DNA from 2 places in the Microbispora sp. NPDC049125 genome. Region 2 is predicted to be linked to the other one. Evidence: riboswitches for the same ligand, from Rfam matches in the RefSeq annotation. Region 2 holds a riboswitch; the other holds the start of a gene.
What was found. Region 2 has a riboswitch for cyclic di-AMP ahead of AB0B72_RS05075 (C40 family peptidase). Riboswitches for the same ligand answer to the same signal wherever they lie in the genome.
Positions count from the first base shown of each region.

Region 1 (4,051 bases), on a different contig from region 2:
GGGAGCCGGCCTGGTCGAGACGAGCGAGGCGGTCGAACGCACGTTGATCGGCGAGTTCGGCCGGGCCACCCGCTTCGTCACCGCGATCCTGGCCGATCTGGACATCTCCACCGGTGTGCTGAGCTGGGTGAACCGCGGCCATCACCCACCGGTCGTGATCAGGGACGGCCGGAGGATCACCACCCTGCGCTGCCCGCCCGCCCACCCGATGGGGCTGGACCTCGGCCTGCCCGTCACGCTGTGCCACGAACAACTGCAGCCGGGCGACCGGGTGGTGTTCTACACCGACGGCATCACCGAGGCCCGCGGCAGCCAGGGCCGCGAGTTCGGCCTCACCCGCTTCGTCGACTTCATCATCCGCCACAACGCCGACGCCCTGCCGGTGCCGGAAACGCTGCGCCGCCTGATCCACAGCGTCCTCGACTACCACGGCGGCCATCTCCAGGACGACGCCACCGTGCTGCTGGTCGAATGGCACGGTACGGACGCCGGCGAGCTGACTCCCTGACCGCGCGGGTCGCCGTGGCCCACCGCGCCGGCGTCACCCGAACCAGACGATCGCCTGCCCGTGCCCCCGGGTCCAGGCGAGCGGCGTCCCGTCCAGTGCGAGCACGTTGTGCAGCGCCTCCCCCGGCGGCCGCGGCAGCCCGTCGCAGGGCATCACGCCCGGGGCCTCGTTCGCGATCCAGTGCCCGGGCAGCCGGCGTACCACCTCGGCGAACGCCTCCCGCCTCGGCGCCGGCACCTGGTACATCACGGAGGTGTGGAACACCACCAGCGTCGCGCCCGCCGGCGCCCGCGCGGCCAGCGCCGGCAGGTCGTCCACCAGGTCTCCGCGCACGAGGAGCGGCGGCTCGGCCGCGGCGACGGCCGCCGCGGCCCGCAGCCGGGCGCGGCGGTGCGCGTGCTCCGGCCAGATGAGGGCGTCGAGCCACGCGACGTCGGCGGGGTCGGTCACGTCGAGCGGGTTCAGATCCAGGCCGGCCCGCCACACCACCTCCGGCACGCCCGCCGGCGGCGCCACTCCGGTCGCCGCGCATTCGAGGACCGGTTCGCCGGAGCCGACCAGGTGGTCGCCGTAGCGGTAGGCGTAGCGGTCGGGGTAGAGACACAACCCGGCGGACGCGCCGACCTCCAGCAGCGCGAGCGGCTGCGGCAGCGCGGCCAGCAGCGGGAGCAGCACAGCGCACCGCCCCGCCTCGTTCGTCTGGGTGGCCCGGGTGCGCATCTCCGTCTCTATCGCCGGCCAGTTCGCCACCGTGTAGTCGTGGAAGGCGGCCGGATCCTCGACCGGGCCGCCGAGGAGCCGTACGACGCCGAACAGCAGGTTCGGCTGCCGCTTGGCCGGCGGCAGCGTGCCGAGCAGCCCGAGCACCTCGTCGTCGCGGGAGACCGCGAGCGACAGCCGCTCGTAGGCGGGCGACACGCCGTGCGCCTCCCGCGCGGCGAACTCGGCGTAGCTCTCGGCGGTCGTCATGTCCCCATGATGACCCGAACGGCCGGCGCGCCGAACCAGAAGTGGACCCGGGCCTGCACCCGGGCTCAGCGGCGGCCGAGGGCGCGCAGCTGGCGGGGAGTCAGGGAAGAGACGTTCTGGTCGATGGGGGTGTCCGTGTACTGGTGGATCGTCCAGGTCTTCCAGTCGGCGGGCGGTGTGACGTCCCCCTGGGCCCTGCCGTAGTGAGCCACCCACAAGGGGTACTGCTGCAGGCCGTAGCCGTAGGTGTTGGCGAAGTTCCAGCCGCTGTAGAACATCGGGGTGACGCCGGTCTTCTCCTTCACGTGAGCCAGCCAGGCCTTCGCCCAGCTGTTGACGTGGGCGACGGACTCGTCGTCACTGGTCTCCAGGTCCAGCACGAGCAGGTCTCCGGGCTTGCTGGGCTGCTCGTTCACCACCGACAGGAAGTAGTCGGCCTCGGCGATGGGATCGTTGGAGGGGTGGCCGTAGTGGTAGACGCCCCGGACGATGCCCTTCTTGTCCAGCTCACGCCAGTGCCGTGCGAAGGCGGGGTCACGGAAGTCCAGGCCCTCGGTGGCCTTGATGATTCCGAACTGTGCCCGGCTGGCACCCCAGTCGTAGTCAGACTCGTAGCCCGAGACGTCGGAGCCGTAGGTGTACGGGGCGGTGTGCTCGGGGCCGCCGGGCACGCCGCCGGCGTGCGCCGGGCCGCTGGGCACGAGGGTGGCGGTGGCGACCGACATGGCCATGGTCACGCCTGCGATGACGGCGCCGAGGCGCTTCTTCGAGAGGCTCAGCCGCTTCTTGGGAGAGGGAGCGGCCGAGATGGGGCGATGGTCGGGCATGAAGGTGTTGACTCCTTGCTTCCATGCCGCCTACCGGGTTAGCTGACGGGTTCGGGCAGGAAGTGCCCTACGGGGCGCAGCCTGGGCCGGCGCTCCGATTCACCCCGAGAGGATGGGTCCCCGGCTCCGCGAGACGCGGATTCGGCGGCCGCGCACTCCTGCCGGGACGGAGGTCCCGCCGGAGCGCGCGGTCCGGGCAACGAAAGTGGCAGCGGAAGCGAGGGTGGGGGGCATCGCTACACGCGCCACTACCCTCAAAGGTACACACAACACCATAAGGGTGTAAATAGGACAAAACACCTCTTTGCCTGGCGAGCGCGTAGGTCGGTCTGCGGATCACGACCACAAGGGAGGGGCGTCGGCATACGGCTCTCCCGGCGCGGGCGGCGGCGCGGGCCGCACGACGTCGGCGCCCCGCTCTTCCAGCAGGTCGGCCAGCCGCGCGGCGTTGCGCTGGGAGTTGTCGGCGCAGCAGTTGTTGGTCAGCACATGCGTCGCCGCCGCCTCCTCTGACAGTTCCGCGATCCGGCCGGCCCAGCCCTGAAGCTCCTGCTCGGAGTACAGATATCCGAACCGCTCCTCGATGACCCGGCTCGTCCACTTCTCCGAGTGACCGTGCAGCCGGACGACGGCGAGGTCCGAGGTGGCCGCCAGCACCGGCGGGATCGACGACGGGTGACCCTGCGGCATGTCCACTCCCACGTACGGCAGATCGTTGCCGGCCAGGAAGCCGAGGGTGTCCCGCTGGGTGTCCCCGTCCATCCACGCGGCGTTGCGGAACTCGACGCAGACGCGCATCGGCAGGCAGCGGTCCCGGCATTCGAGGATGTAACGCCGGTTGGCGGCGCCCGGCGGGAACCACTGCGGGAACTGGAACAGCACCGCGCCCAGTTTCCCCGCCTCGTGCAACGGCTCCAGCGCTCCCAGGAAGCGGCGCCACACCTCCTCGACGGCGTCCGGAGGGAGATCACGCAGGTAGAGGGTCCGCTTGGACTCCCCGGCAGCGGCCCGCAGATCCTTGTAGAGGGCCGCCGGCCGGGTCGGATGCTGCGTGAGCAGGGAGAACGCCTTCACGTTGAAGGTGAAGTCCTTCGGCGTACGGTCACGCCACAGCTCGGCCGTACGCCGGGCCGGCGGGTTGTAGTAGGTGGCGTCCACCTCCACCAGGGGGAAGCGGCCGGCGTAGTAGCCGAGCCTGGCCTCGGGCGTGGAGGCGTCGCGGGGGTACCAGCCGGAGGCGAGGAGCGACTTGTCCGTCCACGAGGCCGTACCGATGAGGATCTTGCCCATTCCCCGACCGTAGGCGGCTTCGCGTCTCCATATGGGCGGTACGCCTCGAAACCCATCACACCGGGCACCCATCACACCGGGCACCCATCACACCGGGCCGAGCACGCCGGCGGAACCGGACGGACCTGAGAGACTGTCGTCATGCCCCACAGCCATGATGAGGACCCCGCGTGTGACGTCGCCCACGGCGACGCGCTCCCCGAGGGGGCACGCCGGACGCTCGTCGCGGTGTTCGCGTCCCCGGTGGCGGGCCACCTCCTGAGGCTCGGCGCCGAGCTGGGCTTCCGGCCGATCCTCCTGGAGCCGGACGCCGGGCGCCGCCTCGACGGCCTGCCGATGGGCTCGTTCCCGGTTGTCCGGGAAGCCGGCGACTACCTGGACGGCGCGGCCGACGTGGTGGTCACCGACCACCACCGCGAGGAGATCGGGCCGATGCTGCGCGACGTCCTCAGGAGCC
Region 1 is NZ_JBEZDW010000046.1:6,301-10,351, reverse strand. It holds gene AB0B72_RS35065 (PP2C family protein-serine/threonine phosphatase) at 1-508, shown strand, start outside; gene AB0B72_RS35060 (DUF2332 family protein) at 542-1,477, opposite strand; gene AB0B72_RS35055 (glycoside hydrolase family 25 protein) at 1,543-2,304, opposite strand; cyclic di-AMP (ydaO/yuaA leader) riboswitch at 2,317-2,461, opposite strand; gene AB0B72_RS35050 (DUF72 domain-containing protein) at 2,641-3,594, opposite strand; gene AB0B72_RS35045 (XdhC family protein) at 3,736-4,051, shown strand, end outside.
Region 1: it holds a riboswitch for cyclic di-AMP, as region 2 does, so the genes downstream of both, AB0B72_RS35055 (glycoside hydrolase family 25 protein) here and AB0B72_RS05075 (C40 family peptidase) in region 2, are expected to answer to the same signal.

Region 2 (4,051 bases):
AAGACGGCCGTGTCCACGCCGGGCGCCAGCCGTACGAGCCGGGTGCCGGGGATCACCGGCGCGATGCGGCGCCGCGTGTACTCGCCCAGGTAGGTGACGACGTCGGCGTCCCGGCCGATACGGCGCAGCAGGCCGCGCGCGACCGGGAGACCGGCCCACGAGGCCTCGTGCCCATGGGTGAGCATGACGACCCGGGCCGCTCCGGCCCGCCGCATGACGGGGGCGAGCAGGCCGAGCGGCGCCGCGGCGCCGAAGACGACCGTGCCGCCGTCCTCGACCAGGCCGGCCGCCCGCCGCGCGACCCCCCGCGTCGGCAGCATGAGGGAGGAGGGGTGCCTCACCACCTCGTACGGCTGACGCGCGTCGAACTCCTCGCACCCCTTCCACCGGGGGGCGTACACCACGACGGAGCCCGGCGGGCGGGACCTGGCGAGCCCGTGCACGAACGCCTGGATCCCTCCCGCCCTGGGCGGGAAGTCGTTGGTGACGATCAGAGTGCGCTTCGCCGCCCCCACCCCCTCGCCCTCGTCCCGGCCCACGGTCCCGTCCGCCTGCGGCTACCCGGGGCGGACGGCGTGATGCCGGCCGGGTCCGATCACCGGCCCACGGAATTGTCCCAGCTCGCCGGCGCGGCGCGGCCGGGACCCCCGCGCCGCTACGGCGAGGCCAGTTGGTCGAGCACGTAGGCCCGCCAGGAGCGGGTCAGCTCCGCCTCCGTCATGCCGAGCGTGCCACGCAGGGCGGCGTCCAGGCCCGACGCCGCAGCCGCGCGGTAGAGGGCGACCAGCCGCCGCTCGCCGAACCGCCCGGCGACGTACCGGCAGGCCAGCCATGCGGCCTCGTACGCCTCGGCCCGCCGTACCGGGCCGGCGTCGAAGTCGGCGCGTACGGGAAGCTCCCGGGGCGCCGAGCCGGCGCGCACGTCCGCGGCCAGCTCGGCGGCCACGGTGGTGACCGGGAGCCCGCTGCCGAGGTAGCCGGCGTAGTCGGCGAAGCCCTCCACCAGCCAGACCGGCATACCAGGGCTGACGGCCGCGCCGGTGGCGAGATGGGTGAGCTCGTGGGTCACGACGATCCGGCGGCCCGCCGCCGACAGCCGGGCGAACCCGGACGGCTCGACGATCACACGGTCGGCACCGGCGAGCGCCGCCATGCCCTCCACCCTGGCCGGTGCGGCCAGCTCGGCCGCCTGCTCCGCCGTGCGCGGGACGAGGACGACCGCGTCGACGGGCCGTCCCCAGACGCGGGCGACCGTACGGCTCGCGTCGTCGGCGAGCGCGGCCAGCTCGGTGACGAGCCCTCTCGGATTCCCGATCACCACGGCGTGCTCGCCCCGGGCGACGAACGCCCCCGTCCACAAGGAGGGACGCTCGGCGGCGATCGCCCGGGCCCGGGGCAGCAGCATGTCCCGCGGGCCGGATCCCGGCACCCCCGCCAGCAGCGTCACCGCCGCGACGAGCAGGGCCAGGGTGCGGGAGGCCCCGGCACGCTGAGCGACGGCCTGGCGGGTCTGGCTCACGTTCCTCACCTGGGAGGTCGGGGGCACGAGGCTAACAGACCCCCTGACGCGGGAGCGCCGCGCCGGACGAGGTCCGGCGCGGCGCTCCTGTGGAGGTCACCTGATTCCGAGGTCCACGGCGGACGCACTGGGGACGCACGGGGGACGCACGGGGGACGACGGATCAGGCGCCGGGGCGTACCGCTCCCACGAAGGTGCGCTTGCGGTAGGAGTCGAGCGGGTCGATCCTGACCCGCGCTCCGGAGTGCGGAGAGTGGATCATCTTGCCGTGCCCGACGTACAGGCCCACGTGACCGCCGCCGCTCGTGAAGACGAGGTCGCCCGGCTGTAGAGCGTTCCAGGAGACTTTCTTCTTCACGCCGCTGCGCATGGACCACGTCGTGCGCGGAAGCTTGACGCCCGCCTTGCGCCAGGCGTACTGGACCAGGCCCGAGCAGTCGAACGCCCCCGGGCCGGTGGCTCCCCACCGGTAGGGGGCGCCGATGCGACTCTTGGCCGCGGTGACGGCTCGCCGAGCCTTGGCCCGCTGGAGTGCGGCCCTGCTCAGCTTCCTCACCTTCCTCTTCGAATCGGCCTTGGCCGCCTTGGTGGACGACTTCGAAGAGGCCGTACTGGAGGCCGCTCTCGCGGTGGTCTCCGTGGTCACCTTCGTGACCGTAACTGTCAGCGAATCGCCCGTATCGGCCGCCGCCGACTGGGTGCCGAAGGCTCCCACGGACGCCGACAGAGCGGCGGCGCCGAGGGTGATGCGGGCAAGGCGAGACAGACTAGCGGGGGTGGTAGACAGGATTGCTCCTCGGTTCTTCCGCTGGCGCCTACCGGGTTAGCTGACGGATTCGGGCGGGGAAGTCGCCCTACGGCGCGTGTCGCGCCGATTCACCCCTGACCTCCGCTTGAGAAGGTCGATTGGTTCCCCGGCTCCGTGCCTCCTGACTGCACGGACTCGGCAGGTCACCGCGCCCAGGGGCCCTCTGCAGGGGGTTTTCTCGTGGCGGCGTCGGTGACGTTTCGGTGGAGGTGCCAGGTGGGCCGGCCGGGTGGCCGTGCCCACCGCGACGAGCACTCGTGCTGTCGCGGCCCAGAAGCTACCGAGCCGGACCGGCTTTCCGCAAAGCCTCAACCGCGGATAAAGATCCAATAACGGCCAACAATCGGACAAATCCGCAGGTTACTCATGTAACGAAGAGGTAAATGTGACTCTGCTCACAACGCCCGCATCAGGGCATGGCTGACGCAACACAGGTAACAGAACTAACCCCGCCAGGTAACCCTCAGGGGCGTACGGCCCCGATCGCGTGATACTCGGAGAGACTGACGATCTTCACGACGTCTCCGGTCTGCGGGGCGTGGACGACCTTGCCGTTGCCGGCGTACATGCCCACATGGCCGTACCCCGCGTGGAAAAGCAGATCCCCCGGCTCCAGGGCGTCGAGCGACACTCTGCGGCTCGCGCCCCACGCCCACTGCTCGTAGCTCGTCCGCGGCAGGTTGACCCCCGCCGCCGCCCACGAGCCCTGCACGAGGCCGGAGCAGTCCCACGCCCCCGGGCCGGTCCCCCCGTAGCGGTACGGCTTGCCCACCTGCTTGTAGGCGAACTGCAGCGCCGCCAGCGCGTTGCCTGACGCGGGGCCGCTGTAGACGACGCCTGGGCTGTTCGGATTGCCGGCGTTGTACGCGCCCAGCTTGCGCAGCAGCCGCGTCTGCTCGTCGACGAGGTCGTCGACCTTGTCCTTCTCGCCGGCCAGCTCGGCCTTGACCTTGGTGGCCGCCTCGTAGAGCGCCTTCTTCTGGTTCCTGCGGTCCTTCAGGCCCTTGATGGCGTCCTCGTACTCCCGGAGGCGCCCGGCCCGCTCCTGCGAGATCTGGTCGAGCGCCGCGAGGCCGCTGAGCGTCACTCCGGGGTCTCCGCCGGAGATGACGCCGCCCAAACCGGCGTCCCCGCCGACCTGGTAGGTGTTGACCGCCATCGTGACCAGCCCGGATCGGAGGGCGTCCACCCGGACGGACTGCTTCTTGTAGTCGCCGTTCAGCGCGAGGTACTGCTTCTTGGCCTTCTTCCACTTCTCACTGGCCGCGTTATAGCGGTCCACGAGCTGGTCGGCCTGGGAGTTCAGCTTCTGCAGTTTCGCCTTGGCCTGAGCGAGCGTCGGCTTCGGATCCGCCTGTGCGCTCGCGACCGGCAACAGCAGAACCGCGGCGGCCACGGCCGTGGCCACCGGTACTCGCCCTCGCACTCGGGCCCCCTAGCGGAATCGACCTCAACCTGCGGCGCGACTCTATCTAGGCGATCTTGAAGCTACAACCTATTCGCAGGTATTCGCGGCACTCATCACCAATGGCGACGGGATGAGAGCGGAGCGTGCCCGCCCCTGAGCGGACGGCCGGGTCAGCTCCTGCCGAGGCGGCGCAGCAGCGTCAGCGACGGCACCGGACGCGCCCCCATCCGGCGCACCGAGTCGGCCACCTCGCGGTCGGAGGAGACGACGGCGATGGCACGGCCGACCGGCTCGGCCCGCACCAGCCTGCGGATCA
Region 2 is NZ_JBEZDW010000003.1:182,373-186,423, reverse strand. It holds gene AB0B72_RS05085 (glycosyltransferase family 4 protein) at 1-539, opposite strand, end outside; gene AB0B72_RS05080 (hypothetical protein) at 656-1,519, opposite strand; gene AB0B72_RS05075 (C40 family peptidase) at 1,683-2,165, opposite strand; cyclic di-AMP (ydaO/yuaA leader) riboswitch at 2,317-2,478, opposite strand; gene AB0B72_RS05070 (NlpC/P60 family protein) at 2,791-3,735, opposite strand; gene AB0B72_RS05065 (NYN domain-containing protein) at 3,906-4,051, opposite strand, start outside.